4 regions of the Pseudomonas sp. PDM25 genome follow, and region 1 is predicted to be linked to each of the others. Evidence: predicted binding sites of a transcription regulator. Region 1 holds the regulator's gene; each other region holds the start of a gene.
What was found. The regulator sigma-54, encoded in region 1, starts transcription at its own class of promoters, with help from an activator protein. The targets are predictions, from matches to a motif close to ANTGGCATNNANNTTGCTNT.
Positions count from the first base shown of each region.

Region 2: the regulator sigma-54 is predicted to act here: its motif matches at 3,110-3,129, upstream of KW848_RS07670 (flagellar basal body rod protein FlgF).
Region 3: the regulator sigma-54 is predicted to act here: its motif matches at 2,705-2,724, upstream of flgB (flagellar basal body rod protein FlgB).
Region 4: the regulator sigma-54 is predicted to act here: its motif matches at 3,314-3,333, upstream of KW848_RS14900 (circularly permuted type 2 ATP-grasp protein).

Region 1 is NZ_JAHUWL010000012.1:20,148-26,092, reverse strand. It holds gene rapZ (RNase adapter RapZ) at 1-718, opposite strand, end outside; gene ptsN (PTS IIA-like nitrogen regulatory protein PtsN) at 721-1,185, opposite strand; gene hpf (ribosome hibernation-promoting factor, HPF/YfiA family) at 1,198-1,506, opposite strand; gene KW848_RS21920 (RNA polymerase factor sigma-54) at 1,581-3,074, opposite strand; gene lptB (LPS export ABC transporter ATP-binding protein) at 3,258-3,983, opposite strand; gene lptA (lipopolysaccharide transport periplasmic protein LptA) at 3,983-4,531, opposite strand; gene lptC (LPS export ABC transporter periplasmic protein LptC) at 4,518-5,090, opposite strand; gene KW848_RS21900 (HAD family hydrolase) at 5,098-5,622, opposite strand; gene KW848_RS21895 (KpsF/GutQ family sugar-phosphate isomerase) at 5,622-5,945, opposite strand, start outside.
Region 2 is NZ_JAHUWL010000003.1:470,442-476,386, reverse strand. It holds gene KW848_RS07685 (flagellar basal body P-ring protein FlgI) at 1-708, opposite strand, end outside; gene flgH (flagellar basal body L-ring protein FlgH) at 736-1,431, opposite strand; gene flgG (flagellar basal-body rod protein FlgG) at 1,484-2,269, opposite strand; gene KW848_RS07670 (flagellar basal body rod protein FlgF) at 2,315-3,055, opposite strand; gene KW848_RS07665 (sigma-54-dependent transcriptional regulator) at 3,376-4,935, opposite strand; gene phhA (phenylalanine 4-monooxygenase) at 5,350-5,945, shown strand, end outside.
Region 3 is NZ_JAHUWL010000030.1:12,041-17,985, reverse strand. It holds gene flgE (flagellar hook protein FlgE) at 1-1,039, opposite strand, end outside; gene flgD (flagellar hook assembly protein FlgD) at 1,071-1,793, opposite strand; gene flgC (flagellar basal body rod protein FlgC) at 1,809-2,252, opposite strand; gene flgB (flagellar basal body rod protein FlgB) at 2,256-2,663, opposite strand; gene cheR (protein-glutamate O-methyltransferase CheR) at 3,029-3,856, opposite strand; gene KW848_RS30530 (chemotaxis protein CheV) at 3,903-4,835, opposite strand; gene flgA (flagellar basal body P-ring formation chaperone FlgA) at 4,918-5,679, shown strand; gene flgM (flagellar biosynthesis anti-sigma factor FlgM) at 5,848-5,945, shown strand, end outside.
Region 4 is NZ_JAHUWL010000007.1:118,073-124,017, reverse strand. It holds gene KW848_RS14910 (transglutaminase family protein) at 104-913, opposite strand; gene KW848_RS14905 (alpha-E domain-containing protein) at 910-1,860, opposite strand; gene KW848_RS14900 (circularly permuted type 2 ATP-grasp protein) at 1,873-3,282, opposite strand; gene KW848_RS14895 (ribonuclease E inhibitor RraB) at 3,679-4,020, opposite strand; gene KW848_RS14890 (hypothetical protein) at 4,234-4,467, opposite strand; gene speE (polyamine aminopropyltransferase) at 4,637-5,512, opposite strand; gene KW848_RS14880 (PLDc N-terminal domain-containing protein) at 5,725-5,916, opposite strand.

The DNA of each region.
Region 1 (5,945 bases):
CGGCAAAACGGGGTAGCCATTTTAACAAGTAGGTGGAGATGTCCTGGAACATCTCTTCGACGTCCGGCTGTGCCGCCAGGTAATCGGCAACCGGTTGGTCGAGCCCGGATTGATCGCGCAACTCTGGCTTCCAGTAAGGGTTCGGCAGGCAGCGCACGTCGAACACCAGATCAGCGTCCACCGGCATGCCACGCTTGAAACCGAAAGACTCCACCAGGAACGCCGTACCGGATTCCGGCTGGTTCAACAGCCGCAGCTTGATGGTATCTCGCAGCTGATACAGGTTCAGGTTGGTGGTGTTTACTTTGAGATCGGCGAGGTCGGCAATCGGCCCGAGCAGGGCGGTCTCATCGTTGATGGCCTCGGCCAGCGAGCGATTGGCATTGCTCAGCGGGTGACGACGGCGGGTTTCCGAGAACCGTTTGAGCAAGGTTTCTTCGTCGGCGTCCAGATAAAGCACATCACACTGGATATGCCGGCTGCGCACTTCTTCCAGCAGTTCGGGAAACCGCGACAAGTGACTCGGCAAGTTACGCGCATCGATCGATACGGCAACCAGCGGTTGCGCCAGCTCAGTGTGGATTAACGCACGTTCGGCCAGTTCCGGCAGCAGACCGGCGGGCAGGTTGTCGATGCAGTAGTAGCCGTTGTCCTCGAGAACATCGAGTGCGGTACTTTTACCTGAGCCGGAGCGGCCACTGACGATGATCAAGCGCATGATTAATGACCGTTTTGCTCGTCCAGGACAACCTGATACAAGGCTTCATTGCTCGAGGCGCTGCGCAGTTTTTCGCGCACTTCCTTGCGGTCGAGCATGCTGGCGATCTGGCGCAGTAACTCCAGGTGCGCATCGGTAGCGGCTTGCGGGACCAGCAGAACGAACAGCAGGTCAACCGGGGCGCCGTCGATGGCGTCGAAATCGATGGGTGCATCAAGGTGCATCAGGGCACTGATGGGCGAGGTGCAGCCCTTCAGGCGGCAATGGGGAATGGCGATGCCGTTGCCAAAACCGGTTGAGCCGAGCTTTTCACGGGCAATCAGAGCCTCGAAGACATCTTGCATCTCCAGATCCGGCACTTCTTTGTGGATAAGGTTGGCAATTTGCTCAAGGGCTTTCTTTTTACTGCCGCCCGGCACGTTCACGAGGGAACGGCCGGGGGTCAGGATGCTTTCAAGTCGGATCATGGGTTGGGAGTGTTAACGACCGGTCGCGCCCTGGAGGAGGCTTTGGGTCTTTTCCTTATGCTTTTTGAGTTGTTTATCCAGCTTGTCGGTCAGTGCGTCGATCGCCGCGTACATATCGGTATGCTCCGCGTTTGCGACCACTTCATTGCCGGGAATATGCAGCGTGGCTTCGATTTTCTGCTTGAGCTTTTCGACCGTCATCGTGACCTGCACGTTGGTGATCTTGTCGAAATGCCTCTCTAATCGTTCGAGTTTTTCGCCGATGTAGGTGCGAAGAGGTTCGGTCACTTCCAGTTGGTGTCCACTGATGTTGACTTGCATACAGCTTCTCCTTCGTTGCCAGTGCATAAAGCGGCAGGCAGAAATGCCTGCCACTGGAACGCTGTGGCGTGGCTCTACATCAACCGCTTGCGTTCGCTCGAAGGCGCGATCCCGAGGGATTCGCGGTACTTGGCGACGGTGCGGCGAGCCACCTGAATGCCTTGTGCCTCCAGTAAACCAGCGATCTTGCTGTCACTCAACGGCTTTTTCTGATTTTCCGCGGCAACCAGTTTTTTGATGATCGCGCGGATCGCCGTGGATGAGCATTCCCCGCCCTCGGAGGTGCTGACGTGGCTGGAAAAAAAGTATTTCAGTTCATATATGCCCCGTGGGGTATGCATGAATTTCTGCGTGGTCACCCGTGAAATCGTCGACTCGTGCATGCCCACCGCTTCAGCGATGTCATGCAGGACCAGCGGTTTCATGGCTTCGTCGCCGTATTCAAGAAAACCACGCTGATGCTCGACGATCTGAGTGGCTACTTTCATCAGGGTTTCGTTGCGGCTTTGCAGGCTCTTGATGAACCAGCGGGCCTCTTGCAACTGATTGCGCATGAAGGTGTTGTCGGCGCTGGTGTCGGCGCGGCGCACGAAACCGGCGTATTGAGCGTTGACCCGCAGTCGTGGCACGGATTCCTGGTTCAGCTCCACCAGCCAGCGCTCGTTGTCCTTGCGTACGATCACGTCGGGAACGACGTATTCGGCTTCGCTGGACTCGATTTGCGAGCCTGGGCGCGGGTTGAGGCTCTGCACCAGTTCAATCACTTGGCGCAGTTCGTCTTCCTTGAGCTTCATGCGACGCATCAGCTGGCTGTAATCGCGGCTGCCGAGCAGGTCGATGTAATCGGTGACCAGGCGTTTGGCCTCGACCAGCCAAGGCGTCTTGGCGGGTAGCTGGCGCAATTGCAGCAGCAGGCATTCGCCCAGGTTGCGGGCGCCGATGCCAGCGGGTTCGAATTGCTGGATGCGGTGCAGGACGGCTTCGATTTCGTCCAGTTCGATGTCCAGTTCCGGGTCGAAGGCTTCGAGAATCTCCTCGAGGGTTTCGTCCAGATAGCCCTGATTGTTGATGCAGTCGATCAGGGTCACGGCGATCAGGCGATCGGTGTCGGACATCGGGGCCAGGTTCAGTTGCCACAGCAGGTGGCTTTGCAGGCTTTCGCCGGCCGATGTCCGGGTGGTGAAGTCCCACTCGTCGTCATCGTTGCTTGGCAGGCTGCTGGCGCTGGTCTGGTAGACGTCTTCCCACGCGGTATCGACGGGCAGTTCGTTGGGGATGCGCTCGTTCCAGTCGCCTTCCTCGAGGTTATCAACCGTCGGGGCGGTTTCCTGGTAGGAAGGTTCCTGAATGTCGGTGTTGGGTTGCTGTTCGGCTTTGTCGGCCAAGGGGTCGGCGTTATCGAAGTCGTCGCCTTCTTCCTGGCGTTCGAGCATCGGATTGGACTCCAGGGCCTCCTGGATTTCCTGTTGCAGGTCCAGGGTCGACAATTGGAGCAGGCGGATGGCCTGTTGCAGCTGCGGTGTCATCGTCAGCTGCTGGCCCATTCTCAAGACTAGCGATGGTTTCATGGCAGGGGCTTAACACCTTATTCGCCGGCGCACATGCGCCATCCACTACAGGGCGCCGGAGCGCCAACATAAGCAAATTATATGCCCGAAACTGCAGCGTTTGCCTAGAGCGCTGTAACAATAAAAAAATGTTGATTTTTTATCGAGACGAGCGCCCGGGCAACCAGCCAGACACCTCAGTGCTTACAGGCGGAACTCATGGCCCAGATACACTTCCTTGACCAGGTCGTTGGCCAGGATGGTGGCAGAGTCACCTTCGGCGATCAGCTGGCCATCGTTGACGATGTAGGCGGTTTCGCAGATATCCAGGGTTTCACGGACGTTGTGGTCAGTGATCAGCACACCAATGCCCTTGGCCTTGAGGTGATAGATGATTTGCTTGATGTCGCCCACCGAAATCGGGTCCACGCCGGCGAACGGTTCGTCGAGCAGGATGAATTTCGGGTTGGTAGCCAGTGCCCGGGCGATTTCCACACGGCGGCGTTCACCACCGGACAGGCTCATCCCGAGGTTGTCGCGGATGTGGCTGATGTGGAATTCCTGTAGCAGGCTTTCCAGCTCTTGGCGACGACCGGCCTTGTCGAGTTCCTTGCGGGTCTCGAGGATCGCCATGATGTTGTCGGCTACCGAGAGTTTGCGGAAGATCGACGCTTCTTGCGGAAGATAGCCGATGCCGGCCTTCGCACGACCATGCATAGGCTGGTGGCTGACATCAAGGTCGTCAATCAGTACGCGGCCCTGATCGGCCTGTACCAGGCCGACAATCATGTAAAAGCAGGTGGTCTTGCCGGCGCCGTTTGGGCCTAGGAGACCGACGATCTGACCGCTGTCGATCGACAGGCTGACGTCACGCACGACCTGGCGGCTCTTGTAGCTCTTGGCCAGATGCTGAGCTTTCAGAGTTGCCATTACTGGGCCTTTTGCTCGTCGGTTTTCTTCTTCGGCTGGATCACCATGTCGATGCGCGGACGCGACTCGGTGACCTTGTTGCCCGTCGCGCGACCGGCGCTCGCCAGCTTTTTGACCGTGTCATAGACGATTTTCTCGCCTTGGGTGACGTTGTTGTCCTTGTCGACCACTTTTGCCTTGTCGATCAGCACGACGCGGTTTTGCGCTGCGTGGTACTGGATGGTCACGCCCCAGCCCTGAACGGGTTTGGTGTCGCCTGCAGTTTGCAGTTGCTCGAAATAGGCGAGGTTGCCCACCGAAGTCACCACGTCAATGTCGCCGGTCGGCGTGCGGGTGATGGTCACGGTGTTGCCTTTAACGATCATCGAGCCCTGAGTGATGATCACGTCACCTTTATAGGTGGCAACGCCATTCTTGTCGTCCAGCTGGGCATCGTCGGCCTGAATGCGGATAGGCTGCGTTTGATCGGTCGGCAGTGCCCAGGCGCTCACGCTTCCCAGTGCTGCGCTCAGACCGAGCAAAATAGGGAGGGTTTTAACGAGCCTCATACTGTCCTCTTACGTTCGATAGCAGGTGTATCCTGCTTTCTTTCAAATACGCTTTCATTCCCTTGCCAGTCGACACACCACCAGCGCCGTCGATTCTAACGGGTTGCTCGGTCTGCGCATATTGCTGCTGCGGGAACACTGTCATGCGGGTGGTGGTAATCAGGGTCTTGCGGTTTTTCTCGTCGAAGCGCGTGATGCGCACCGAGTCAATCAGTTCGACCTGAGTGCCGTCGGGATTCACTTCGCCGTGCTCGCTCTGGACGTGCCACGGAAACTCGGTGCCGCGGAACATGTTCAGGTCGGGATTGGTCAGCAGCGTCACTTCGGTGGCTTTCAGGTGTTCAACCTTGTCGGACGTCATTTCGTATTGCAGTCTGCCATCCGGCAGATATTGCACGCTGTGGGCGTTGGTCGCGTAATAGTCGATCGCGGTTTCATCGATCTTTGCCACTGGCTTATCGAGGAAGCGTTCCGGGCTGATGTTCCAGTAGCCGACCGCTGCGAATATCGCGGCGATGCAACCGAACACCAGGAATTTGCGAATCTTTTTGCTCAGCATAGTTGGCTCACAGGTACGCGGCGTTTGCCGCATCAAGGCGGCCCTGCGCGCGCAGGATCAATTCGCAGAATTCGCGAGCGGCACCCTCGCCCCCGCGGGCCTGGGTGATGCCGTGGGCGTGTTCACGGACGAAACTGGCGGCGTTTGCCACCGCCATGCCCAGGCCGACGCGGCGAATCACCGGCAGGTCCGGCAGGTCGTCACCGAGATAGGCGACTTGCTCATAGCTTAGGTTGAGTTGGGCGAGAAGCTCGTCGAGCACCACCAGTTTGTCCTCGCGCCCTTGGTACACGTGTGGAATGCCGAGGTTCTTCGCGCGTCGCTCGACCACCGGGGTCTTGCGGCCACTGATGATAGCGGTCTGCACGCCGGCTGCCATCAACATCTTGATGCCTTGGCCGTCGAGGGTGTTGAACGTCTTGAATTCGCTGCCGTCTTCGAGGAAGTACAGGCGTCCGTCGGTCAGTACGCCATCGACGTCAAAAACCGCCAGTTTGATGTTCTTGCCGCGTTGCAGCAGGTCGGTGCTCATTACATTACTCCTGCACGCAGCAGATCGGACAGGTTGAAGGCGCCGATCGGACGGTCCTCCTTGTCCACCACTACCAGCGCGTTGATTCGATGGTCTTCCATGATTTTCAGGGCCTCGGCCGCGAGCATATCGGCCCGGGCGGTCTTGCCGTGTACGGTCATGACCTCGTCTATGGTCGTATGGTGGATGTCGATGGTCCGGTCAAGGGTGCGGCGCAAGTCGCCGTCGGTGAAGATCCCGGCCAGTTTGCCATTGGCCTCCACAATCGCGGTCATGCCCAGGCCCTTGCGGGTCATTTCCATCAAGGCGTCCTTGAGTAGCGT
Region 2 (5,945 bases), on a different contig from region 1:
GATCGACAAATAGTCGACGCGCTGACTCGGATCAAGCGGCGCACTGACGCGAATCGAACCGCCGTCGATGGCCTGGGCAACGCCAGGACCGAGCATGTCGTTGATCTTGTCGACGATGCGCTTGGCTGTGGTGAAGTCCGAACGGTTGAGGTTCAGCGTCAGGCTGTTGCCCTGGTTGAAACCGCTCGGCACCGAACGCTCAACCGACGCACCACCCGGGATACGACCGGCCGACGGAACGTTGACGGTAATCTTCGAGCCGTCACGACCTTCGGCGTCGAAACCGCCGACCACCAGGTTGCCCTGAGCGACCGCATAGACGTTGCCATCGATACCCTTGAGCGGCGTCAGCAGCAAGGTGCCGCCGCGCAGGCTCTTGGAGTTACCGATGGACGATACAGTGATGTCGACCTGTTGACCCGGCTTGGCGAACGCCGGCAAATCAGCACTGATCGACACCGCCGCGACGTTCTTCAATTGCACGTTGCCCGAACCCGGCGGCACCTTGATGCCGAACTGCGAGAGCATGTTGTTGAAGGTCTGCAGGGTGAAGGGGGTTTGCGTCGTCTGGTCACCGGTGCCGTTAAGTCCGACCACCAGGCCGTAGCCGATCAATTGGTTGGAACGCACGCCGGAAATACTGGCGATATCCTTCAGCCGCTCGGCTTGAGCGTTGAAGGCCGCGGACAGCATCAGAGCAGCCACCATGAGGCTTTTGAAATTCAACGTGGCCACCTAGAAAGGGAACAGCGGGCTGAGGAAGAAACGGTCGAACCAGCCTGGCTGACTCGCATCGGCAAACGAACCGGTGCCCGAATAGGTGATGCGTGCATCGGCGATACGGGTCGACGAAACGGTGTTGTCCGTCGCGATGTCATCGGCGCGAACCAGCCCTGCAATCCGCACCAGTTCATCACCGGTATTGAGGGTCATCCACTTCTCGCCGCGCACGGCGATAATGCCGTTGGGCAACACGTCGGCAACGGTCACCGTGATCGAGCCAGTGAGGCTGTTGCCCTGGCCGGCCTTGCTGTCACCCTTGGTCGCGCGGTCGCCGCTGTAAGCGGCTTCCAGACTCAGGTCACCGCTGCCGAGCGGGTTATTCGTGTTGGGTGTACTGCCGAACAATGAGGACAGGCCAATGCTGGTCTTGCTGGTCTTGCCGACCTGGGAATTGGCGTTTTTGCTGGCCTGGGTCTTCTCGTTCAAGGTGATGGTGATGATGTCACCGACCCGGAACGCCTTGCGGTCGCTGTACAGGTTCTGTTCGAAACCGGCCTGGTAGATCGAGCCGTTATTGGCCGCTGCCGGCAGCGGCGTGCGCGGTAACACCGGGGCGTAGTAAGGGTCATTGGGCTTGGGCGTCGGTCCGACGCAACCCGAAAGCGCGGCGATCCCACTCAGTGCCAGAACAGATACATAGCGATTCATGACCCTACCTCACGGTGTTGCAGGCGACCTCATGGCCGCCTCATAGACTTGATTACAGATTCTGCGTTACGAACGAGAGCATCTGGTCGGCGGTGGAGATCACCTTGGAGTTCATCTCGTAAGCGCGCTGAGTGGTGATCATGTTGACCATCTCTTCAACGGTGCTGACGTTCGAGGTTTCCAGAGTGTTCTGCAGCGTGGTGCCGAAACCGGCCAGGCCCGGGGTGCCGACTTGCGGCGCGCCGCTGGCAGCGGTTTCCAGGAACAGGTTGTTGCCCACAGCCTGCAGACCGGCCGGGTTGATGAAATCGGCGGTTTGCAGGTTGCCGATCACCTGGGAGGCCGGGTTGCCGGCAACGGTGATGGACACGGTGCCGTCGCGACCGACCGTGAAGGTCTGGGCATCGTTCGGGATGACGATGGCCGGTTCCAGGGCGAAGCCGCTGGCGTTCACGATCTGACCGTTGGAGTCCAGGTGGAACGTACCGTCACGGGTGTAGGAAGTCGTGCCGTCCGGCTGCAGAATCTGGAAGAAACCGCGACCGTCGATGGCCATGTCCAACGGCTGTTCGGTGGTTTGCAGGCTGCCGGCGGTGAAGTTTTTCTGGGTGCCGACGATGCGCACACCGGTACCCACTTGCAGACCCGACGGCAGCTCACTGTCCTGGGTCGACTGGGCGCCTGGCTGGCGTTTGATCTGGTAGAGCAAGTCCTGGAACTCGGCGCGGTCACGTTTGAAACCCGTGGTCGACACGTTGGCCAGGTTGTTGGAAATGGTCGTCAGGTTGGTGTCCTGGGCGGACAGACCTGTTTTGGCAACCCATAGAGCCGGAAGCATTCGATTCTCCTCGTGCGCCTGTTTTACGGCGCGACGTTCTGATAATTAGCTGATCTGCAAGACCCGAGCCATGGCCTGGTCATCGTCTTTGGCGGTGTTCATCATCTTGATGTGCAGCTCGAACTGCTTGGCCAGGGCCAGCACCGAAGTCATCTCTTCCACGGCGTTGACGTTGCTCGACTCAAGGAAACCGGACACCAGTTTGACGTTGGCATCGGCTTGCGCAGGCTTGCCGTCCTTGGTGTGAATCGAACCGTCCAGGCCTTTGGTCATGTTCTTGAAGTCCGGGCTGACCAGTTTGATGCGGTCGACTTCCGCCATCACGCGCGGACCTTCGCCCATCGCACGAATGCTGATGGTGCCGTCCTCACCCACTTCGATTTGCTGCTCGGGCGGCACGGCAATCGGCCCGCCATTGCCCATCACCGGCATACCGTTGCCGGCCCGCAGCACGCCCAGGGCGTCGACGTTCAGGCTGCCGGTGCGCACGTAGCTTTCGCCGCCATCAGGGTTCTGCACGGCGATCCAGCCATTGCCTTGCACCGCGACATCAAGGTCGCGACCGGTTTCCACCAATGCGCCAGGGGAGAAATCGGTGGCCGGACGTTCGGACAGGGCAAACGCACGCGCCGGAAAGCTGTCGCCGAACACCGGAATCGAACGCGCCTGTTCCAGGTCTTTCTGGAAACCGTTGGTGGAGATGTTCGCCAGGTTGTTCGCATGAGCCTTCTGCGCCAGTGCATTCTGGCTGGCGCCGGTCATTGCCACATAAAGGTACTTGTCCACACTCTTTCCTCTGCATGCCGGACGTTTGCCGTCCACCGCTGTACTGCTGAGCGATAAGCAATTTGCAGACCAACTTTTTTCTGGCGGCGCAGGGCCCGGCAAACAAAGGACTTGAGGGGTTCAGGAGGGATTGGAGGATTGTGTCAAAGACGAAAAACCGGCGGTGTTATGCCGGTAAGTGGCAAGGGCTGACCTTGAGGTTGACTGGACTACCGTCTTCGCGAGCAAGCCCGCTCCCACCTTTAATTTGTGTTCGACTCGATCAAATGTGGGAGCGGGCTTGCTCGCGAAAGGTCCATCACAGGTAAAACAGCTATCGGCTAAGACTCAGTCTTGCCAACTTCATACTCACGCAACTTATTGGCAATGGTCGTATGCGAAACCCCCAGCCGCTTGCCCAGTTGGCGACTGCTCGGGTGTTCGGAATACAAACGCTCAAGCACCGCTTTCTCGAAACGCCCGACAATCTCATCCAACCCGCCCTCGAGCGAGAAATCGCCAAGCGGCTGACGCACGCCGTAGTCCGGCAGGCGAATATGTTCAGCCTTGACGGTCCCGCCCTCACACAAGGAAACCGCCTGGAACAACACGTTTTCCAATTGCCGGACATTGCCCGGCCAATGGTAGTGACTGAGCCGTTCCATCGCCGCCGGCGCCAGTTTCGGCAGCGGGCAACCGATCTGTCGACTGGCTTGATCGAGGAAGTGTTCGACCAGCGGCGTCAAACCGTCGAGGCATTCGCGCAGTGGCGGGATGTGCAGTGAAAGCACGTTCAAGCGGTGATACAGATCCTGGCGAAACTCACCCCGCGCGCACAATTCGGACAGGTCGACCTGCGTCGCACAAATCACCCGCACATCCAGATAAACCTCTTCATCGCTGCCCACACGACGGAAGCAACCGTCCTGCAGGAAACGCAGCAATTTCACCTGCAAGCGCGGGCTCATTTCCCCGACACCATCGAGAAACAGCGTACCGCCCGCCGTCAGCTCCAGCAGACCGAGTTTGCCTTCGGCCCGCGCCCCTTCGAAAGCGCCGGGGCCGTAGCCGAACAGCTCCGTCTCCGCCATGGATTCCGGCAGGCCGGCGCAGTTGAGCGCCATCAACGGTGACTGCCCCCGCGGACTTGCCAGGTGGCAGGCGCGCGCCAACAACTCTTTACCCGTACCGGTTTCACCTTCTATTAATAGCGGCGCATCCAGCGGCGCCATGCGTCGGGCTTCGCGCACCACCGCGGCCATCACCTTCGAGCTTTGGAAAATGCTGTCGAAACCTCGCAGCTCCTGCTTGCGCACGTTATAGATGCGCTCACCGACCCGGTCGGCGCGGTGCAGCGTGAGCACCGCGCCAGCCATGGCTTCGCTGTCGTCATGCTCTGATTGCAGTGGCGCAATATCGGCGAGAAACACGTCGCCCTTCACCTTCACCCGCAAGCCGTTGATCCGCGACTTGTTGGCGCGCACCAGTTCCGGCAAGTCGAAATCCTCGGCGTAACGCGACAGCGGAATCCCCGGCACCTCATCTACCCGCACGCCAAGCAACTGTGCCGCCGCACGGTTGGCCGCGACGATCGAGCCACCCATGTCGATCGACAGCACCGGAAACTCCAGCGCACCAAGCAAGGCATTGAGCTCCATGTGCCGACGCTCGCTGGGCATCAGTCCTACACGCTTGACACCGAACACCCCGGCAATCGATTCGAATTTCGGACGCAATGCCTGAAACTGAATGTTGATCAGGTTCGGGCAATGCAGGTAGATCGCGTTGCCATGCTCACCGCCGACCTCGCCGCGTGCGACGTTGATCCCGTACTCCACCAGCAGGTTGAGAATGTCGCGCAGAATGCCGATGCGGTTCTGGCAGTGGACTTTGATACGCATATAAATGGCCCGAAAAACGATAAATGAGATCAGTACCTGTGCGCATTCCCTGTGGGAGCGAGCCTGCTCGCGATAGCGGTGTGTCAGTGGACATTTATGCTGGCTGACACACCGCTATCGCGAGCAGGCTCACTCCCACACGGGAATCGCAGCGCTCAATTGAACGCGCCCGGCAGATTTTTCTGTCAAGCGTGAAGATAGTCGTCAAGATTATGTGACACCTGCAAGCCATTTCAAACCCGCAAATCTCAATCCCTGCGCCATTGCGGCCAATCCGTAACGAATACTTTACGAAAATCGACGAAATTCCCTACGAACGGTGCAACTCGCGTGCTGCAACACTGCATTTCTTGAGGTATTTCTAGGTCCATAGCAGGACATAACAAGAACGAAATCCCCTAGCAGGAGAGCAGCATGAAGCAGACGCAATACGTGGCTCGCGAGCCCGATGCGCAAGGTTTTATCGACTACCCCGCCGAAGAACACGCGGTGTGGAACACGCTGATTACTCGCCAACTGAAAGTGATCGAGGGTCGTGCGTGCCAGGAATACCTGGACGGTATCGAAAAACTCGGTCTGCCCCACGACCGCATTCCGCAACTCGGTGAGATCAACAAGGTCCTCGGTGAAACCACCGGGTGGCAGGTTGCCCGGGTACCCGCACTGATCCCCTTCCAGACTTTTTTCGAATTGCTCGCCAACAAGCAGTTCCCGGTGGCGACGTTTATTCGTACCCGCGAAGAGCTGGATTACCTGCAAGAGCCGGACATTTTCCACGAGATCTTTGGCCACTGCCCACTGCTGACCAACCCCTGGTTTGCCGAATTCACCCACACCTACGGCAAACTCGGCCTACAGGCTTCCAAGGAAGAACGCGTTTACCTGGCGCGTCTGTACTGGATGACCATCGAGTTCGGCCTGGTCGATACAGCTGAAGGCCTGCGCATCTACGGCGGCGGCATTCTCTCCTCGCCGAAAGAAACCGTTTACTGCCTGTCGGACGAACCTGA
Region 3 (5,945 bases), on a different contig from region 1:
TCTGGCTGTTGCTGAAGTTGGCCAGCATGACACCGCTGGTGTCGATGGTCAGGTTGGTGATCTGGCCGGTAGCGTAGCCGTTCTGCGAAGGAATCGAACGCGCGGTGTCAGCGTTGTACTGCGTGGTTTTGTCCATGGAGACCGTGACGACACCAGAGGCCGCGCCATTGGCTGTCCACACGCCATTGATCACGTTACCCGGAATCCAGCCTGTGACTTTCAGGTCTGGGCTGGTTACCACAGATGGCGGAACGGTCGCCGGGACAACCGGTGTGGTGACCGAAGTCAGCTTGCCGGCGCTGTCGAAGTTCATGGTCGAAGCGACAGGAGGAGTAAGAGGATTGGTAGGGTCACTGCCATCCGGGTTGCGACCCTCGATCAGGGTGTAGGTCTTCCAGGTGTTGTCAGCAGTCTTCACCATGTATTGATCCATGATGTGCTTGTTACCCTGGGTATCGTAAATCGGGGTACTGAACTGCTTGGTGAAAGACGCTTCCTTGGACGGGTCAAACGGATTGGTCGTCTGGTTGATGATGGGAGCTGTGGAGTTCAGGTTGATCGTCGACGAAACCGTGGAGGTGTTTTTTGGCGCCAGGTTCGAAGTATCGATACGCAGGTCAGTCAAAACGCCGTTGAGGATCTTGCCATTGGCATCCACGCCATAACCCTGCAGACGCGCAGAGCCATCGCTATTGGTGACGTAACCGTCCTTGTCGACCTTGAACGTTCCGGAACGGGTGTAGGACATCGACCCGTTCTCGCTCAGCACGAAGAAGCCGGAACCGTTGATGCCCATGTCCAGTACGTTGCCGGTGTTGTTGATGTCACCCTGGGTGAACTGCTGGGAAACGTTGGCCAGGCGCACACCGTTACCGATGGTTTTGCTGCCCGAACCCAGCTTGGTGGCCGAGTAAACGTCTTCGAATTCCGCACGGGACGATTTGAAACCGGTGGTCGCGACGTTGGCGATGTTGTTGCCGGTCACGTCCAGTTGTTTGTTGGCTGCATAGAGACCGCTAAGGCCGATATTGAAAGACATAATCCACTCCTTTGTGCCGTGTTAGTCGGCTCTACATACCAATAGTTTGTACTTTGGACAGGGCGATGCTGCCGAGCCCGGCCAGGTTGAGCATCAACTCACCGCCGGTCTGGCTGATGGTCACGCTGTTGACCGTTGCCGGCAGGTACGTCACCAGCGAGGTCGCCTTGCCGTCGTAGGTCGCCGTAGCGCCGAAGGTATAGGTACCCGCCTTGGCCACTTCGCCTGCATCGTTTTTGCCGTCCCAGATGAAGCTGGAAGTACCGGCGTTCTGGCTGCCCAGGCCGATGGTGCGGACAACTTTGCCATCGGCATCGGTGATCTTGACCGTGACCGGGTCCACCGACGCCGGTACGGCAACGGTGCCGGTGAAACTCTTGGAGGTATCGACCACCGCCGATCCGCCTGGTGCAATGACCGAACGCCCGACCAGCGACGACGCCTGCAATGCCTGGGACGAGTTGTAATTGCTCGCCAGGCCGCTGACGGTGTCGTTGAGCGTGGTGATGCCTTCCAGGCTACTGAACTGCGCCAACTGGGCGACGAACGCACCGTTGTCTTGCGGCTCCAGCGGGTTCTGGTTTTTCAGTTGCGTTACCAGCAACTGCAGGAACGCGTCCTTGCCCAGGGCTTTTTTGCCGGTGGCGCTGTTCGTCGCCGACGCCAGGCCGTCGGCACTGGCGCTGGTCTTGATCGAGGAGTTGGCCAGGATGTCCTTGAGGCTCAAACTACTGGTGGTATCAGTAACACTCATCTGAGTCGCCCCTTATCACTGACCGAGGGTCAGGACCTTCTGCATCATGGTTTTGGCGGTGTTCATCATTTCGGCGTTGGTCTGGAACGAACGGCTCGCGGAAATCATGTCAGCCATTTCTTCCACCACGTTGACGTTCGGGTAGTAGACGTAGCCCTTGGCGTCGGCCGCCGGATGGTTCGGCTCGTAGCGCGCCTCAAGGTTGCTCTGGTCTTCGACCACGCCCAGCACTTGCACGCCTTGACCGGCGGCGTCCTGGTTCTGGAACAGCGAATCGCTGCCGCCGCTCTGCCCGCCCTGGAACATGGTGGCGAATACCGGGTGCCGTGCACGGTAGGTCTGGTCGATGCTCGACGAGACGGTCTCGGCGTTGGCGATGTTACTGGCGACGGTGTTCAGGCGAGTGGTCTGAGCACTCATGCCGCTACCGGCAATGTTGAAAACACTGGCTAGAGACATGACTTACTCTCCACGAAGGGCTGATACCAGCCCTTTGAATTTGCTGTTGAGCAGGGTGAAGCTGGCCTGGAAGTTGACCGCGTTTTCCGCGTAGTTCGACTGTTCCAGCTGTGCGTCCACGGTGTTCTGGTCGATCGACGGTTGCATCGGCGTGCGATACATCAACGACTCGTCGCCATTGCCCAGACCTTCGGCTTCGATATGACGGCTGTTGGTCATGTTCAAGGCGAAAGATCCGCTCTTGGTCTTCTCGTTCTGTGCGGCGAGCACTTTGGAGAAGTCCAGATCCCGAGCCTTGTAGTTCGGGGTGTCGGCGTTGGCGATGTTGTTGGCCAGGACTTCGGCACGCTGGGCGCGGAAGCCCAGGGCTTGTTCGTGGATACCGAGCGCTTTATCGAAGCTGATGCTCATGTCGGAAACCTTCGGGTGACCTGATTTTTCGTAACAGGGACAAAGCAAGCGTCGTGCCAATTCAAAAAAGCCCATAAACCGGGGCTTTGCGGGCAGTGGCAATGTGGCAATGCCAGAAAAGCGGCAACCGATTTCCGCCGCCTGCCGCTTTTCTGCCGCTTATCACGGTAGAAAGAACACCACCTGACCCTGTGGGAGCGGGCTTGCTCGCGAAAGCGGTGTGCCAGTCAAAGCTGATGTCGACTGACACGACGCCTTCGCGAGCAAGCCCGCTCCCACATTGGATCGTGGTGGTGCCGGGAAAATCATCAGGCAAAAAAAACGGGAGCCCCTGAGGACTCCCGTTTTTTGATGACGCCAACGAATCACTTCGCCTGGTAAATGATCCCCGGGCTGCACTGGACCATCTGGTAATGATCCGGCAAACCGTTCAGCGCCTCGGAAGCACCGAGGAACAGATAACCGCCCGGCTTCAACGTGCTGTGAATGCGCAACAGGATGTCCTTCTTCACCTCGGCGGAGAAGTAGATCAGCACGTTGCGGCAGAACACGATGTCAAACTTGCCCAGCGCCGCGTAGCTGTCCAGCAGGTTGAACGAGCGAAACTCCACCCGGCTCTTGATCGGTGCCTTGATGGCCCAGCGTCCCGGCCCTTTTGGGTCGAAGTAACGTTGAAGGCGCTCGGGCGACAGGCCACGGCCGATGGCCAGGCTGTCGTATTCGCCGGTCTTGCAGTTGGTCAGCATGGTGCCGGACAGATCGGTGGCAACGATCTGCACGCCCATCTTCAACTGGCCCATGTTCACGCGCTCGAACTCATCGATCGACATCGACAGCGAATACGGTTCCTGACCCGACGAACAGGCCGCCGACCAGATCCGCAGACGCTGGCCAGGGGCGGCCTTGATCGCTGCGGGCAGCACCTTGTTCTTCAAGACTTCAAACGGATAGGTGTCACGAAACCACAGGGTTTCGTTAGTGGTCATGGCATCCACCACCATCTCGCGCAAACCGCTGCGCGGCTGGGTCTGGATGCGCTGGACCAGCTCACCCAGGGACTTGATGCCTTGCTGTTCCATCAGTTTGTTGAGACGGCTCGAGACCAGGTATTGCTTGTTTTCACCGAGCAAAATGCCACAGGCTTTTTCCAGGAAGACCCGGAACTGTTCGAAATCCAAATTACCCGTAGACAAAGATACCGCCTCTTAAATCGTATTAATCGTTAGGGGCAAAAGGCCCCTAGCTGATGTCTGCTGCTTTGATCCGGCTGACTACCCGGGATGCCAGGTCATCAGGACGGAATTTGGCAAGGAAGTCATCGGCACCGACCTTCTTGACCATCGCCTGATTGAATACACCCGACAACGAAGTATGCAGGATGATGTGAAGCTTTTGCATGCGCGGGTCGTTGCGGATCTCGGCCGTGAGGGTGTACCCGTCCATCTCCGGCATCTCGATGTCGGAAATCATCATCAGGAACTCTTCTTCCGGCTTCTTGCCCTCGTCGACCAGCTTGCGCAGGTAATCCAGCGCTTGCCGACCGTCGTTCAACGCCACCACTTCGACACCGACCGTCTGCAGGCAACGGGTCACCTGCTTGCGCGCCACCGACGAGTCATCGACCGTCAGTACTCGCAAAGAGAGCGCCTTGTGCTGGGTTTCTACATCCACCACGCCGACGGAAATCGCTTCCGGTGTCGGCGCCACTTCTGCCAGCACTTTCTCGACGTCGATGATTTCGACTAACTGATTGTCGACCCGAGTCACAGCCGTCAGGTAATGATCGCGTCCCGTGCCCTTGGGTGGCGGATGAATCTCCTCCCAATTCATGTTGACGATGCGTTCCACTGACCGCACCAGGAAACCCTGGGTCTTGGTGTTGTACTCCGTGATGATCACGAAGGGATTGCTTTGATCTTTCAGCGCACCGGAGCCGGTCGCCATCGCCAGATCAAGAATCGGAATGGTCGCCCCCCGAATATTTGCCACACCGCACACGACAGGACTGGATTTTGGCATCAGCGTCAGTTTGGGGCATTGCAGCACCTCCCGAACCTTGAACACGTTGATCCCATACAGCTGCTGGCCGTCGAGACGGAACAACAACAGCTCAAGGCGATTCTGCCCTACCAGTTGCGTGCGCTGGTTTACCGCATCCATTACACCAGCCATGCACAGACTCCTACACCAACGCTTAAGTGTGTTGCGACGCGCATTCATCACTAAACGGCACGGCGCTTGCTTTTTAACTCTTATGAACACAGAAACGACATTTTTCCGACGCCTGACATCAAACGCCCGCAAATTGCTTTGCGCGGTGTCGGCCGTCTGCCTGTTCAACGCTGGCTGCCCTGCCCTTGCTGACGCGGTTACCTTGCCTGACATGCTTATCGGCGTCACCCAGGGCTTTCTTGAATTCACCGTAGAAGACTATCTGGCCACCAGTCAAACGGAAGGCCGCTACGAAATCGAGGTCAAGCAGCTCGATCCGCGGCTGCGCATGCCCATGTGCGACAAGGAATTGACAGCGTCCCTGGAGAGCCCCGCCACGCCCCTGGGCCGGGTTACGGTCAAGGTTCGCTGCGAGGGCGCTTCGCCCTGGACGGTCTTCGTACCCGCTCAAGTGCGCCTGTTTCGCGACATTGTCACCACCACCCGCCCGCTGCGACGCGCCGGTATCGTCGAGCCCCAGGATGTGACCCTGCGCGAGCGTGACATCAGCCTGATCAGCCAGGGTTACCTGACTTCCGTCGACCAGGCGATCGGGCAGAAACTTACCCGACCAATGGTCGCCGATCAGGTCATGACCCAGGTGCACATGGAACAGGCAGAAGTCATCAGCAAGGGCGACCAGGTGGTGATTACCGCCCGCAGTGGAACGCTGAGCGTACGCATGCCGGGTGAAGCGCTGTCCAACGGCGGCTTGCGCGAACAGATCCGGGTGAAAAACCTCAACTCCCAGCGGGTCATCAAGGCGCAAGTCATCGCGCCCGGCCAAGTGGAAGTAGCGATGTAGAGAACTCTCTGTTTGTGAAGATGTGGCGCGCCACTCGACTGTTCCCTAGACTGTGCCCTATGCAGGGCAAGCGTTGACGCGCGCAAGCTCATTGATAATTGGGCCTAAAGTTTTTCCGGGTATGGCCGAAAACATGGCAAGCGTCCAAATACCCAGAGGTTTTTTGTCATGGTTATCGATTTCAGTCGTTTAAACAGTTCCTCGTCACTTACCGGCAGTACACGTACCAGCACCGCGAAGGAAACCGCCGAAGCCGGCAAGCCCGC
Region 4 (5,945 bases), on a different contig from region 1:
TGTCTGGGCAGGCCTCTTCGCGAGCAAGCCCGCTCCCACATTTGACTGTGAGCGACACAGATCCAGTGTGGGAGCGGGCTTGCTCGCGAAGCGGTATCCCCGATTACTGCTGTTGGACGGAGATAACCGGCATCGGTGTCGGTGACACAAACACTTTCGCATGCATCTGCTCGCAACCACCGCCACGCCGCATGCCACGCACCGGGCAGGCATCCAGGTAATCCAGGCCCACCGCCAGTTTCAGATGACGCTCGGGCCGCGCCAATTCATTGGTCACGTCGAAGCTGTACCAGGCGTCATCGAGCCAGGCTTCCGCCCAGGCGTGACTGGCCAGGTGTTCGCTGTTCTCGCTGTACAAATAGCCCGACACATAACGCGACGGAATGCCCAGGCTGCGAGCACAGGCGAGAAAAGCGTGGGTGTGGTCCTGACAGACGCCCGAACGCCCGGCGAAGGCCTGGGCGGCGCTGGTGTCCACTTCGGTGGAACCCGGCGTGTAGGTCATGTGCTGGTTCAGGCCATGCATCAAGTCGATCAGCGCCGTGCGATCCCGGCGTTGCTTGCACTCCTTCTCGGCGAACGCACGCAGGGCTTCGTCGGCTTCGGTCAGGCGCGTGAAGCGCAGAAACGGCAGCGCCGACTGGCTTTCATGCTCCGCCTCGCGCAATTCGTCGATGTCCACCTGACCCCGGGCGCCGATGATGATCGCCTCGTGGGGCTCGTCCAGGGTCAGCACGTGCAGGATGTTGCCGAACGGATCGAGTTGCGCGCGCACCGGACGCGGCAAGTCGAGCTGCCAACTGAGCACGTGCTGGCGCTCGCTGTCGTGGGGGGTCAGTCGCAGGTACTGGATGCTCGCCCGCACCTGATCTTCATAGTGATAGGTGGTCTCGTGGCTAATGGAAAGTCTCATGCAGCCTCCAGGTAGGAACTGTGTATGGCGTTACCCAACTGGCGCACCAGCGGGATGAACTCGGTCAGCCAGGCGTGCAGGCCTTCGTCGAGAATTTCGGTGATGCCGGTGTAGCGCAGGCGTGCGTCGATTTCCGCTGCCAGGCGTTGCGCGGGACGGCCGTTGGCCCCCGGCAATTGGGCTAGGATCTGGTCGATTTCTTCGGTGCAGGCGCGCAATGAACGCGGCACGTCAGCACGCAGCAACAGCAACTCGGCCACATGCCGGGCGCCGGGTGCGTCGCGGTAGATCTCGGTGTAGGCCTCGAACGAGGACAACGCCCGCAGCAAAGCACTCCACTGGTAATACGCGTGAGCGGTGCCATCGCTGACCGCCTCTGCCTGATCGCCAGCCATTTCGTAGCGGGCGTCGAGCAGGCGCAGCGTGTTGTCGGCCCTTTCGATAAACGTCCCCAGACGAATAAAGCGGAACGCATCGTTACGCATGATCGTGCCGTAGGACGCGCCGCGGAACAGGTGGGAACGTTCCTTGATCCACTCGCAGAAACGGCTCATGCCGTAGCGACTCAGGCCCTGATCGGCAATCCCGCGGATTTCCAGCCAGGTGGCATTGATGTTTTCCCACATATCGGCGGTGATTCGCCCACGTACCGCATGGGCGCTGGCCCGCGCGGCGCCGAGGCAGCTGTAAATGCTCGCCGGGTTGGCCGCGTCCAGGGCGAAGAAATGCAGCAGCCGTTCAGCGTGCAATTCGCCGTGGCGCTCCAGGTAATCGTCCAGGGTGCCGGTGATCAGCAACGGCATGGCGAGTTCATGCAGGCCGTCACCACGGCCATCCTGTGGCATCAGCGACAGCGAATAACTGATGTCGAGCATCCGTGCGAGGTTTTCCGCCCGCTCCAGGTAACGCGACATCCAATACAAATCCGAGGCAGTTCTACTTAACATGGCAGGCTTCCTTCAATCCTCGACCACCCAGGTGTCCTTGGTTCCACCGCCCTGGGATGAATTCACCACCAGGGAGCCTTCGCGCAGGGCAACACGGGTCAAACCGCCGGGCACAACCCGGGTTTCGCGGCCAGACAATACAAACGGACGCAGGTCGATGTGGCGTGGAGCAATGCCGTTTTCGACAAAGGTCGGACAGGTCGACAGGGACAACGTCGGTTGCGCGATGTACGCATGGGGCTTGGCTTTGATCCGCGCGCGGAAAGACTCGATTTCCGCCGCCGTCGCCGCCGGCCCGACCAGCATTCCGTAACCGCCGGAGCCCTGGGTTTCCTTGACCACCAGTTCCGGAAGATTGGCCAGTACGTGGGACAATTCGGAGGGATTACGACACTGCCACGTCGGCACATTCTTCAGAATCGGCTCTTCATCCAGGTAGAAACGGATCATGTCCGTCACGAATGGATACACCGACTTGTCGTCCGCGACCCCGGTGCCGATGGCATTGGCCAGCACCACGTTGCCGGAGCGATACGACGACAGCAGCCCTGGAACGCCGAGCATCGAGTCCGGGTTAAACGCCAGCGGATCGAGGAACGCATCGTCGAGGCGACGGTAGATCACGTCGACGGCTTTCGGCCCGTCCGTGGTGCGCATGAACACCTTGTCATCCCGCACGAACAGGTCCGCGCCTTCCACCAGTTCGACGCCCATTTCCCGCGCCAGAAACGCATGTTCAAAGAACGCGCTGTTGAAACGACCCGGCGTCAGTACCACCACGCTCGGGTTATCAATCGGGCTGGAGCTTTTCAGGGTGTCGAGCAACAGGTTCGGATAGTGGTCGATGGGGGCAATGCGCTGGGCCGCGAACAACTCGGGGAACAACCGCATCATCATCTTGCGGTCTTCGAGCATGTAGCTCACGCCGCTCGGTGTACGAAGATTGTCTTCGAGCACGTAGTACGTGCCGTCGCCATCGCGCACCAGATCGACACCGGAGATGTGGGAATAGATATCGCGGTGCAGATTCAGCCCCTGCATCGCCAACTGGTATTGCTCGTTGGCCAGCACTTGCTCGGCCGGGATGATGCCGGCCTTGATGATGCGCTGCTCGTGATAGAGGTCGGCGAGGAACATGTTCAACGCCTTGACCCGCTGAATGCAGCCGCGCTCGACGACTCGCCATTCACTGGCGGGGATGCTGCGGGGGATGGTGTCGAAGGGAATCAGGCGCTCTGTCCCTTGCTCATCACCATAGAGCGTGAATGTAATCCCGGCGCGATGAAATAACAGATCGGCCTCGCGTCGCCGTTGTGCCAAAAGCTCGTCAGGCGTTTCGGCCAGCCAACGGGCAAACTCCCGATAATGCGGGCGGACCTGGCCGCCGGCATCGTACATCTCATCAAAATAGGTGCGGATCATGCCGTACTCCTTGTCACCCGGACATCTGGGCTTCGCAAAGCCCGTGCCATCGGCATAAACGCTTTGATATCAATCAGTTGGATAATCACATTGCACGCACCGCACCAATCCTGTGCGGTAAATGCCCCCACCCGATCGCCCCCGCTTCATTGCGAAGCAATGTTGTCGCCTATCACCAGCATAGCCAGAGTTGATTTCACTGCCCGAGAGTCGCTGCGGATAATCCGCGCATTCGCTGAAAATCTTGACGAACTTCCCTTTAGCCGCCTGTTCAGGCGGTTTTTTTTGCGTCGGATTCTTGTTTCAGGGTTTTGCCAGGTGCATTTTCTGCCCCACGAAAACGAAAACGGCCAACCCGAAGGTCAGCCGTTGCTGAGTGTTGTCACTGTTCATAAGCTATGCGAGTCGCCCTCGTACCTCCTGCTTGACGCCCCATCCTTCGATGATGCCGCCCAAAGGCTCGACCACCGCCTCGAAATCCTGCTCAAAATCGCCGATGCCGTCATAAGTGGCGTACATCACTTTGCTCAGTTCCAGGTACCACGCGCCGTCATCGCGCACGCTGATTTGTGCATTCAAGGATTCACCACAGTAATGCCCTGCCGCCCTGCGCGCCCGCTCCTCGTCCGGAAAAATGGCGTAGAACTCGATGGGATGGAATCGTGAAAAGTCGAAGCCGCCTTCTTTCATGCGGCGCAACACGCTGGTGCTGATGTCTTCTTGATAGGCTGTGCTCATGAAACGTCCCCCTCAGACTGATGGATAGACTTTCCGTATTCCCGGCACTCGCAACCGAATGGGGCGAGCGATGCGGCAACAACGTTGCCGGTGGGAAGCAAGCATGTAGCTGACAAGACCAGACCTTAGCGATCCGTTCGCTGATCTCGGTTGCAGAGTAGCCTCAAGATAGAGCCACTGCCAAGGTCTGGTTAGAAATGTGACAGGAGATGTTCAGATTGGCGTGATGCTGAGGATTTCAATGCTGTTCTGGGTCTTCAGACTTTTGACAGTCGGATCATCGGCGCGCCCTTCCAGATCGTTGAGGTCCAGTTCGGCAGCCACAGGCAGGCACCGGGCGCGAATGAGCTTCGCGGCTTGCTCGTTGTTCGGGCATTCATCGCTCTCGAACACCTCGTCAACTTGTTCACCGTGATCATCAACGAAAGTGACTTTCCACTTTTGCATCAGGTGCCTCCTCGATAAAACCCATGGATGGGCTTACATGTATCTCGACATTCTTCCCCGGCCAATCGTTCAACCGGACCTTCTACTTCTATAAGTGAAGCATGAAAAAAGGGCCGTCTGCGGTGTGTTTTCACACAACCTGAGAGGGCCCTTTCTGGTTTGCTCGATATCAGTCGTTGCTAGGCTTGTTCACAGCCTGCAGGACGTATTGCGGCAAGGCGAACGCGCCGATGTGGATTTCCGGGTTGTAGTAGCGGGTGATGATGCCGCTGCCGACGAAGCGCTGCTGCAGGGTTTCGCGGGACAACTTGCGATAAGCGGTATTGGTCGCGCCCCAGGCGAAGGTCATGGCGCCGCCGATGTAGGTCGGCACGGCCGCCTGATAGAAGTGCCAGTCCGGGAACAGGCTACGCAGGCGTCCGGCTGTGGTTTTGACTTCTTCGATTTGCATGAACGGCGTGCCGTTCTGGGTCACCAGGATGCCGCCTTCGTTCAGGCAGCGACGGCAGGCCTGGTAGAAGTTTTCCGAGAACAGCACTTCGCCCGGGCCGATCGGGTCGGTGGAATCGGAAATGATCACGTCGAATTTTTCGCTGGTGGTGGCGACGAAACGCATGCCGTCGTCGATCACCAGGTTCAGGCGCGGATCAGCGAACGCACCCTTGGAGTGGTTCGGCAGGAATTTCTTGCACATGTCGACCACGGTGCCGTCGATCTCGACCATGGTGATGTGCTCGATGCTGCGGTGCTTGGCCACTTCACGCAGCATGCCGCCGTCACCGCCACCGATGATCAGCACGCGCTTGGCGGTGCCATGCGCCAGGATCGGTACGTGGGTCAACATCTCGTGGTAGATGAATTCGTCGGCTTCGGTGGTCTGGATCACGCCGTCCAGCGCCATGACGCGGCCCATGCGCGGGTTTTCGAAAATCACCAGATGCTGGTGTTCGGTACGCACTTCGTGCAGCAGTTTTTCCATGCGAAAACGCTGGCCATAACCTTCGTAGAGGGTTTCCAGGTACTCGCTGGTCGGGGTGTTGCTCATGGGAAGTGCTCCGATGAATGCGGATGGCAAGACGCGAATACTACGTCGCAGCACATGACAGGTCGAACCTTCGTCTGTCGGGTAGGCATGGAACAGTGTGGGAGCGAGCCTGCTCGCGATAAACGATAACGCGGTTTACAGGGAAACCGCGGCGTCTGCATCGCGAGCAGGCTCGCTCCCACAGGGGAAAGGTGTCGGCTTTGGGTGCGTATTCAGATCCGGACGTTTCCTCGAGGCCCGGCGATGGCCCAGATGATCAGGCCCAGCACCGGCAGCAGCAGGATCAGCAGCACCCAGATGATTTTCATCCCTGTGTCGGCACCACTTTTGAGCACGTTGATGATTGCCCAGATATCCAGGGCAAGAATAATCAGGCCAATCAGACCATTGAACGTGGAACCCATGGTGTCGCTCCCTAAGAGTGGTTTGCACT